Regions from separate parts of the Arthrobacter sp. 10T419 genome, predicted to be linked through region 2. Evidence: riboswitches for the same ligand, from Rfam matches in the RefSeq annotation. Region 2 holds a riboswitch; each other region holds the start of a gene.
The links. A riboswitch is a leader RNA that binds a small molecule or an ion and turns the genes downstream of it on or off. The one in region 2 is predicted to bind cyclic di-AMP.
Positions count from the first base shown of each region.

Region 1: it holds a riboswitch for cyclic di-AMP, as region 2 does, so the genes downstream of both, AC1DBD_RS15765 (aggregation-promoting factor C-terminal-like domain-containing protein) here and AC1DBD_RS09325 (M23 family metallopeptidase) in region 2, are expected to answer to the same signal.
Region 3: it holds a riboswitch for cyclic di-AMP, as region 2 does, so the genes downstream of both, AC1DBD_RS05285 (hypothetical protein) here and AC1DBD_RS09325 (M23 family metallopeptidase) in region 2, are expected to answer to the same signal.

Region 1 is NZ_JBFTHF010000010.1:95,129-98,390, forward strand. It holds gene AC1DBD_RS15750 (phosphatase PAP2 family protein) at 1-189, shown strand, start outside; gene upp (uracil phosphoribosyltransferase) at 214-849, shown strand; gene AC1DBD_RS15760 (VOC family protein) at 947-1,324, shown strand; gene AC1DBD_RS15765 (aggregation-promoting factor C-terminal-like domain-containing protein) at 1,458-2,180, opposite strand; cyclic di-AMP (ydaO/yuaA leader) riboswitch at 2,179-2,359, opposite strand; gene AC1DBD_RS15770 (glycosyltransferase family 39 protein) at 2,595-3,262, opposite strand, start outside.
Region 2 is NZ_JBFTHF010000004.1:95,696-98,957, reverse strand. It holds gene AC1DBD_RS09330 (NlpC/P60 family protein) at 1-172, opposite strand, end outside; cyclic di-AMP (ydaO/yuaA leader) riboswitch at 436-594, opposite strand; gene AC1DBD_RS09325 (M23 family metallopeptidase) at 741-1,559, opposite strand; cyclic di-AMP (ydaO/yuaA leader) riboswitch at 1,564-1,783, opposite strand; gene AC1DBD_RS09320 (iron-dependent transcriptional repressor DtxR) at 1,926-2,618, opposite strand; gene serC (phosphoserine transaminase) at 2,934-3,262, shown strand, end outside.
Region 3 is NZ_JBFTHF010000002.1:366,272-369,533, forward strand. It holds gene AC1DBD_RS05270 (Ig-like domain-containing protein) at 1-557, shown strand, start outside; gene AC1DBD_RS05275 (DNA alkylation repair protein) at 675-1,286, shown strand; gene AC1DBD_RS05280 (hypothetical protein) at 1,289-1,543, opposite strand; cyclic di-AMP (ydaO/yuaA leader) riboswitch at 1,745-1,910, shown strand; gene AC1DBD_RS05285 (hypothetical protein) at 1,915-2,676, shown strand; gene AC1DBD_RS05290 (dihydrofolate reductase family protein) at 2,772-3,262, opposite strand, start outside.

The DNA.
Region 1 (3,262 bases), on a different contig from region 2:
TGGGTGGGGATCGTGATCCTGGCCCACAGGCTGTTCCATGTGCTGCGGCACCGGGAACACACCGGCCCCGCGCCGACGTTCGACAACGATGCGCACCTGCGCGACGGCGCCCCCGCCCGCGGCCGCAAGGGCAGCACCGCGGAGCGGACCGCCGACGCCGATACCCCGGACCCCGCGGGACGGTCCTGAAGGTCCGGGTGGTAGTTTTGACCCATGCGCACTCTCGTTGTCGACCACCCGCTGGTCGCCCATAAACTCACCGTTCTGCGGGACAAGAACACCCCGTCCCCGGTCTTCCGCCAGCTCACCGAGGAGCTCGTCACGCTCCTGGCCTATGAGGCAACCCGGGACGTCCGCACCGAGCCGGTGACCATCGAGACGCCGGTCAGCACCACCGTCGGCACGGCTTTCACCAAGCCCACCCCGCTGGTGGTTCCGATCCTGCGCGCCGGTCTCGGCATGCTGGAGGGCATGACCAAGCTGGTGCCCACCGCCGAGGTAGGCTTCCTGGGCATGGCCCGGGACGAAGAGACCCTTGACATCATCACCTACGCCGAGCGCCTCCCGGAGAACCTGACAGACCGGCAGATCTTCGTCCTGGACCCGATGCTCGCCACCGGCGGCACCCTGCGCGAGGCGATCAAGTTCCTCTTCAAGCGCGGCGCCTCGGACGTCACCTGCATCTGCCTGCTGGCCGCCCCGGAGGGCCTGGCCAAGCTGGAAGAAGAGCTCTCGGACGCCAACGTGACCATCGTGCTGGCCTCCATCGACGAGAAGCTCAATGAAAAGTCGTACATTGTGCCCGGGCTGGGCGACGCCGGAGACCGCCTGTACGGCATCGCGGTCTAGCCGCCGGCGTGCACCGCTGCCCCTCGCGGGTAGGGCGGTTGAAACGTCCCCGCGGTCAAGGGTTCCGGCGTAAGGCGTCCGGGACTAGCCTGTGCCCATGGACTGGAAACTTGAACTCGTGTTTGTCCCCGTGTCGGATGTGGACCGGGCCAAGGACTTCTATGTGAACAAGGTCGGCTTCAACGCCGACTACGACGAACGGCCCACGCCAGGCATCCGTTTCGTCCAGCTGACCCCGCCGGGTTCCGGGTGCTCGATCGCGATCGGCGAGGGCCTCAACGACGCCCCGCCCGGCACCGCCCCCGGCCTGCAGCTGGTCGTCAGCGACATCCAGGCGGCGCACCAGCAACTCAAGGACAACGGTGTGGACGTCAGCGACATCGATGTCCAGGACTGGGGGCATTTCGTCTACTTCGCCGATCCCGACGGTAACAAATGGGGGGTGCAGTACATCCCCAACCGTCCGAACGGCTAGCGCGGCGGCGCGGTTCCGTAGCGCGGCCCGTATTCCGAAGGCGGCGCGGCGGCAGGCGCACGCGGCAGGCGCACGTGAGGCCCCGGATCCCAAGATCCGGGGCCTCACTCATGGCTTGCAGCCTCGGCCGCGCTTAGTACCAGTTGTTCGCGTAGTGGAAGTTCAGGGCGCCGCACGGTGAACCGTAGCGGTCCTGCACGTACTGCAGTCCCCAGTTGATCTGGGTCCGGTAGTTGGTCCGGTAATCGGCGCCGGCGCTGGCCATCTTTTCGGCGGGCAGCGACTGGACCACGCCGTAAGCGCCGCTGCTGGCGTTGGTAGCCGTGGTCTTCCAGTCGGACTCCCTGGTCCACAACTTCATCAGGCACTGCATCTCGCTCGGGGCCCAGCCGTGGGCGGGCAGCTGAGAGGCGGCGTAGGCCTGCGCACCGGCGGGGTCGTCAATGGCGACCGGCTTCGCGGGAGCAGGCGCCTTGGCAGCCGGAGCCGGCGCCTTGGCCGCCGGGGCCTTGGCGGGCTTGATTTTGGAGGCCTGGGCCTCCACGCTCATCGGGGCGGGCGAGGTGGGCGTGTTGCTGCCGACGCGTTCGAAGTCCAGGGTCTGCAGGGACGCGGCAGTGTCTTTCGACGCTTCGGCCGTATGCGCGGCAGTGCCGGAGGCCTGGCCCGCGGCCCCTGCCCCCAGCAGGACGGCGAAAGCGGTGGCTACGACGGCGGCGCGCTTGCCATTGGTCCGGGCACGGGGCCGGGACGGGCTCGAAGTGTGCTTCGCCGGCTCGGCGCGGTGGCGCGCGCGCTCGGCGTCGGACGTGCGTTTAGCGCCTTCTGGGCGCGTGGGTGCCTTGATTTCAGTCATGTTCGCCTCTCAACGCCTACGGAGTTAGCTGTCGGGTTCGGATGCGAAATCCGGCCGCACGGAATCTCGACGTGGCGGCTTAACCCCAAGGGTGCATGGATGCAGAATGCCCGGGAACTCTGGGTTCCCCGTCTCTGCCTGGTCCATGGGAATCCGGGTAGCGGCAGAGTTTGGCGTCAGCCCGGACACGCGGCCAGATCGATGGCCGCACCCTAAAACGGTACCGGACTTTCAATCAGATGTCACATTTAGGTAACGGCTGGCCCCTGCTGCGGAGCGGCGTCTTGCCTTCACGGCCGCCGCGTGGGTGCCCGTTTCGACGGTTCCGTGCCCGCTCGACGCCGGTAAGCATCGAGCGGGCACGGAACCGTCGAAACGGCGCGCCGGAGACGGAGGCAAGCGGGGGAGAGGAGCCTACTTCGCCAGCGTGTACACGGTGGCGTTCCCCACGGTCTGGGCCTGGTAGTTGGCCGCGACCCAGCTGGCGACCTCGGAGTTGCCGCCGCGGCCCCCGCCCGGGCCGCCCGTGCCGCCGGAGATGAAGTAGCCGATCTCGCCGCGGTCCACCATCGCTTGGAACTGCGCGAGCGTGGGGTACGGGTCGCCGCCGTTCCAGCCGCCCAGCGCGATCACATTGGTGCCGGTGGCGAGTTCCAGGCTGGCGGCCTGGGTGGCGCCGGAGACAATCCCGGACCATTTGGCGCCGGAGGACTTCAGCAACGCTGTCAGCTCAGCCGACGCCGTATCCGTGCCGGGTCCGCCGGGACCGCCGGCGGCCGCGCCGCTGGAACCGGCGATCCCGCCGTCCGGCCTGCCGGCCGCCCCGAAGCCGCCGCCCATCGCGGACGCGGTGGGCCCGGAGGTGGGGATTGACCCCGAATGCGGCTGGGCCGCCGTCGCCAGCGTCCAGGCGGTGGTCCCGAGCCCGCCGGCCAGAAGCGAAAGGACCACGACGCCGGCCGCAGCGGCTTTGCGGAGCCGGGCCGGGAGCGCCGCCAGGCTGTCCACCCGGAGCAGCAGCGCCGCGGCGGCCAGCACGCCCAGGACGACGGCGGTCACCCGGAGCCCGGGCAGCCATGCCG
Region 2 (3,262 bases):
CAGCGTTGGCTGCGATACCGCTGGTCAGGACCAGGCCGGAGGCTGCAGCGATAACCGCGGCCTGGCGACCCATACCACCGGCGTTGTCGCCGACGGCCTTAGCAATGACAGCCAGCGAGTTGGTCTTGGTGACCTCCGCGCGGTGGCGTGCAATGGTTGCACGAGTAGTCATTCAGTTCTCTCTTTCGTGATCCTTGGGTCCGCGCTGCTTGCAGGCGGGACTGAGGACGCTCCGGCATCTTGGGGGTACGCCGGATCGCCCCGAAACGGGTTTCTTAGCGAAGGGTGTACTGCGAAGACGCGCCAAAAGCGGGAACTGCGTTGTGTGATCCAGTCCGGGCGCCGGCAAGGGCGGCACGGAGCATGGAATTCAGCGGGCTCAACTGAGCCTCGCCAGCGCGAGAACGCGCAGCATTGTGGCGTGAAGACACGAAAGTAGCCTCTCCCAATGCCTACGAGGTGAGCTGTCGGATTCGGATGGGAGTCACCCGGCCGCGCTGCTTCCTGGGAAGCTTTGCGACTTAACCCCAAGGTCTTCTTGCGAAGACCAAAATTGGTTCCCCCGCCCCTGCCAGACGATGTCATGCGAACGGACCTTGAGCGGTGGCAGAGTTAGGCAATCCACTCAAGAGCGCCAACTTCGGAGAAGTTGGCGTGCTTCATACGGTACAGCAGTTGGGACTCAATGTCACATTCAGATCACGGCGTGTCACAGAAATGCGAGTGGTCCCTCGGCTTGGCTAAAGCCAGCCGAGCGGGTCAACAACTTCCCCGTTGACCATCACCTCGAAGTGGAGGTGGCAGCCGGTGGAGGCGCCGGTGGTCCCGCTCATCGCCACCACATCGCCACGTGAGACCTGCTGGCCCACGTGGACGTCGGAGGACGACAAGTGGTTGTACGTGGTCTCCAGGCCGTTGCCATGGTCGATCACGACCCGGTTGCCGCCCCCGTAGGGGTGCCAGCCGGAAAAGGTTACGGTGCCGCTCGCGGCGGCATGTACAGGAGTGCCGCACTGGGCCGCGTAGTCCTGGCCCCGGTGGAATTCCCCGACGGCTCCCGTGATGGGACTGACCCGGTAGCCGAACGGCGAGGCCGTGACCATGGAATCCAGCGGCGCCCCGAGGCTGCCCGCGGAGGCTGCCCGGGTGATGCTGCCGACGGACTGCGCGCTCAGCAACTGCTTGAGCTTGCTGTCCGGGTCACCCTTGGTGGTGACGGCCGTGCGGTTGAAGTTGATCTCGGCGGCCGGGGCCTTGACCTCGGGCTGGGCCGCCGCGGAAACCGAACCGGACCTGGCCGCATCGGTGGCCATCACGGGGCCGGTGGCCGGAACTGTAACGGTGAGGACCAAACCCGTGGCGGCCAGGGCAATGCCTGCCTTCTGCCCCACGCCGCTGACAGCGGCGAAGTCTGTTACCTGACGGAACGCGCTGCGCCGGCCGCGGCGCGCTTCGCGGTGCGCGTCACGCGGGCGCTCGTCGAGGACGACGGCGGCCGGGCGTGGCTCCGGAGCGGGACCGGTCGCACGACGGCGGCCCCTGACGGTCTGGGTGGTCAAGAACGGTTCCTCTCTGGATAGCCTGCGAAGTTAGCTGTCGGATTCGGGTCAGAGAGATCAAAGACCCGGTCCGCCGGTGCAAGCATCCAGACGCAGGGGCATCCACGGAGGTCCCAGTTTGAATTGCTTGCCGCTAGCGGACTTCACCCCAAGGCTGTTGAATCAACAGCCGGTTGTGGTTCCCCCGCCTCTGCCAGAAGGTGAATCGCCGGCTGATCCGCTGGCAGAGCTCGGCTCCGGATCAGATAACGCTTTAGTATCAGTGCTAGTCATCAACTATAGGGGATTAAGGCAGGCGGTAATAATTCCGTTATCTCGCCTGTGCACAACTTACCTGCTGTCCGGCGGAAGGATTTTGACGCCGGGTTACCCGAGCGTAACGAACACATGGGCGGCGACCTCGGGAGGCAGCTCGAGGGCGCCTTCAATGTCGGGGACCCGGACAGAGATGTACTCCCCCACCCGCTCCAGCGACACCCTGGCGCCCGGACGGATTCCGCCCTCGTCCAGCTGGACCAGCAGCTCCGGCTCGACCTGGATCGGCTCGGCCAGCCGGCTCACGGTGATCCGCGAATCGGCGCCGTAGCCGGCCATGGCGTCAAGCAGGTTGACCACGGCGCCGCGGTCCGGCGTCGGAAGCCCGCCCAGTTCGGCGAGTCCGGGAATCGGGTTCCCGTAGGGGGACACGGTCGGGTGGTCCAGCATTTCGAAAATGCGGCGCTCGACCCGTTCGCTCATCACGTGCTCCCAGCGGCACGCTTCCTCATGGACGTAGGCCCAGTCGAGCCCGATCACGTCGGCAAGCAGCCGTTCGGCCAGGCGGTGCTTGCGCATGACCTCGATGGCGCGCTTCCGGCCCGTTTCGGTCAGTTCAAGGTGCCGGTCGCCGGAGACAACCACGAGGCCGTCGCGCTCCATGCGGCCGACGGTCTGGGAAACGGTGGGGCCGGAGTGACGGAGCCGCTCGGCGATGCGGGCGCGGAGGGCGATGATGTTCTCTTCTTCAAGTTCCAGGATGGTCCGGAGATACATCTCGGTGGTATCGATCAGATCCGTCATTCAGCTCAGCTCCTCGAGCGCCGTCCTTGCGTCATTCCCACCGTACAGCGTGCGGGTTGCGCCCTGGCGAGATCCGCCGTACGTCACCGCACAGCCTAGCCTATTTTGAATTAGTCCGGATAATCTGTGGGCTGCCGCGCGGACCTGTGGACTACGCCCCGCCCGGCGCCGGGCCGCCGTCTCAATGACCGGACTATGACGGGCCTTATTCCCACCCGCGTGGGGCCGTCGGGCAGAATAAATAGCGGGTCCCGGTCACGCCCGGCAGAGCCCGTCCAAGCCACGCCACACACCCAGCCGAAAATTGGAGCCCCTGTGAGCGACACCAGCATCACCATCCCCGCGAACCTCCTGCCCAAGGACGGCCGGTTTGGCGCCGGCCCGTCGAAGGTCCGGCCGGAGCAGATGGAGGCCCTGTCTGCTGCGGCGGCGACGCTGCTGGGGACCTCGCACCGCCAGGCCCCGGTCAAGAACCTCGTGGGATCGGTCCGGAGCGGACTGAGCGACTTCTTCCGCGCCCCGGAGGGCTACGAGGTCATCCTCGGCGTCGGCGGGTCCACGGCGTTCTGGGACATTGCCAGCTTCGGCCTCGTGGAAAACAAGGCGCAGCACCTGTCTTTCGGCGAATTCGGCTCGAAGTTCGC
Region 3 (3,262 bases), on a different contig from region 2:
CCGGCTCCGGCGGGGCATCCATTTACTGGACGCCAAGCACCGGTGCGCACCTCATCACGGGCGCGGTCCGTGCCAAGTGGTCGGCCCTGGGCAGGGAACGGGGGCTGCTGGGCTATCCGACGTCGGACGAGGCGCGCACCCCTGATGGCGTGGGACGCTACAGCCACTTCACAGGTTCGAGCCGTTCATCGATCTACTGGACGCCACGCACCGGGGCGCACTTCATCACGGGCGCGGTCCGTGCCAAGTGGTCGGCCCTGGGCAGGGAACGGGGGCTGCTGGGCTATCCGACGTCAGACGAGACGCGCACCCCCGATGGCGTGGGACGTTACAGCCACTTCACAGGCTCGGGCGGTTCATCGATCTACTGGTCGGCGAAGACCGGGTCGCACTATGTCCTCGGTGCGATCCGTGCCAAGTGGACGGCCCTCGGCAGGGAAAGGGGACGTCTGGGATATCCGACCCGGGACGAGTACGCAGTGTCCGTGGGCCGGGCGTCGGACTTCCAGCACGGGCGGTTGACCTGGAATAGCACAACCCGACTGGTGACCGGCTAGCGCGTGCGGGCCCCCGGGCCCCAGCGGTCCGCGTAGGACACTGCGCTCGCCGACGGTTTCCCGCGGGAGGACGCAGCTGCTTAGGCCTAGCCGGCCCCCGCACGACAGAATGGATCCATGAGCGAGGCCGGTGACTTCATTGACGCGGCGCTGCTGCGTGAGAGCTCGTGGCAGCGGGCCGAGGAAGCGCAGGCGCGATACGGCCCGGGCCTGGGGAGCTATGGCTCCTCGGTTGGCGCCGTCCGCGGCACTGTCCGCGACGCGCTGCGCCGGTACCGGTCACTCGGCCGCGACGATGTCACCGCCCTCAGCTCGGAGTTGTGGGAGGTGCCCGTCTTCGAACGCCGCCTTGCCGCCGTCGTCCTGCTGCAGTCCAGCCTGGCCCTGCTGGACAATTCGGACCTGACCCGGATCGAGGGTTTCCTGCGGACTGCGCGCCTGCGCGAGCTGGCCGATCCGCTGGCGACCGATGTCGTCGGGCCGCTGATTGCGGGACTGGACGGCCAAAACCGTTCCCGCGCGGAAACCGTGCTGGGCCGCTGGCTGCAGGACCCGGACGATTGGCTGCGGCGGGCGGCCCTGATGGCGCCGCTCCGCGAGCTACGGGCCGGGGGAGGGGATTGGGACCGTTACCGGCGCCAGGCCGGGCTGGCGGAGTCGGGCACCCCGGACGACGCCGGTCTGGTGAGGGAGGCGATCGCTGCCGTCACCTCCGGGATGGCGAAGTAGCGCTACTTGCCGGGCCGGCGCTCCACGACGGCATACGCCTTTCCGTCGAGGAACTGCCAGTCGGTCACCACCATAAAACCGAGCGCGTCCACGCGGTCATTCAGGACGTGGATATCGAAGCCGCCGTCGCGCGGTTCCGCGTCCCACGTGGCTACGTGGATTTCCTTTCCCTCGAGAACCAGCAGCTCTGTGTTGACGTCGAAATCCTCCTGCGGCTGATCGCTGAGCTGGCAAATTGCGACACAGTGGCTGTTCATAACGGGGCCTCCGCTCTGGGAATGCTGGGTGCCCTCATCCTATGGCTGGCGGGTAGCAGCGTCCTAGGCTTTCTTCCGCGCCAGGACACGGCTCCGTTATCTGAATGTGACATTCCCGCCCGGGCCCGTTACCGTAGATGGGTGCCTGTTTGTTTCCGATACGGGCGCTCCCGAGCCGATTGCCTAACTCTGCCGCGGCCTGGGATCCGAATGCTACCTTTCTGGCAGAGACGGGGAAACCACTTTTGACCTGCAGTTTTAGCAGGTCTTGGGGTGAAGCCGCACAGCGCCCGCATTGACGGGCCCGCGGCCGGGTGCCTCCCATCCGAATCCGACAGCTCACCTCGCAGGCATTGGGAGAGGCTACAAACATGACTTCAAGCATTACTTCTGCGCGCCATCGTTCCGACGCATCCGCCGGACGGGCCTCAGCATTCTCGGGCAAATCAGGCACCATCGGTCGTCAGGCCGCAGTAATCTTCGCAGCCTCCGGCCTCGTCCTCACGAGCGGAATGGCAGCCAATGCAGCCGTTGCCCCGGCCGAAAACAAGACCGCCCCGGCTTCGTCGGTTGACGTCGGCAGCAAGGTCTCCGCGCCGGTTACCGCTGATTCCGCAGTTCAGATCAGCTTCGCCCGCCCGGCAGTCGCTACCACGCCGGCGCCCGTGATCGAGCAGCCCAAGCCCGTCACCGCCCCTGCGGTTGCCGCCGCTCCGGCTGTCGCGCCTGCCCCTGCTCCGGTGCTCGCGCCGGCAGCGCCGCAGGTCAGCGTTCAGGCGAAGGCGGCCGTGGCACCTGCCTCGGCAGCCGGCGGAGCCAACGCCGCGATGCTTTCGGCCGCCTACAGCCAGATCGGCATCACCCAGGACTGCACCGCCATGGTTGAGAAGGCCCTCGGTGCGGCCGGTATCCACGTGGGCGACCTCGGTCCCCAGCAGTTCATGGGCTACGGCAAGGTTGTGGGTGCCCCGCAGCCCGGCGACATGATCGTCCAGTCCGGCCACGTCGCCATCTACGCCGGTGACGGCATGGCCATCAGCGGTGGCATGAACGGCAGCAACCAGACGATCAAGCACCCGCTGTCCTGGCTGACCGCCACGGGTGGCGTGACCTTCGTCCGCGCCAGCGCATAGCAAAAAGCGTAAGAACCTCTTTCCAGGGCCGGTGGTCGGCTGCTAAACGGCAGCTGGCCACCGGCTTTTGCGCACGTTTACGCCGGCCGGTGAGCTCAGCCGGCGTACCGCAGCAGGACGACGCCGTTGCCAAACGCGCGGGTGCCGGCGAGCGTGAGCGCGGTCCTGTCGTCTGCTGACTTGAACAAGGGATTCCCCCGCCCGATCAGCACCGGGTGGACATAAATCCAGTACTCGTCAATGAGCCCGAGCCGGCGGAAGGTATCGGCGAGGTCAGCCCCGCCCAGTGCCAAGTCGCCGCCGGGCTTCGCCTTCAGTGCCAGCACGTCATCGGCGACGACGTCGCGCACCACCGTAGTGTTCCAGTCGGCCCGTTCCAGCGTCCTGGAGTAGACAATCTTCGGCATGTCCCGCCAAATTTTGGCGAACTCGACCATAGCCGGTGTACTGGACGGATCCTGGTCCGCCGTCGGCCAGAAGTCGGCCATCAGTTCGTAGGTCACGCGGCCGTCCAGGAAGGCGCCCATAGAGGCCAGTTGCTCGTTGAAGTGGCTGTGGAGCTCCTCGTCCACCATGTGCCAGTCAA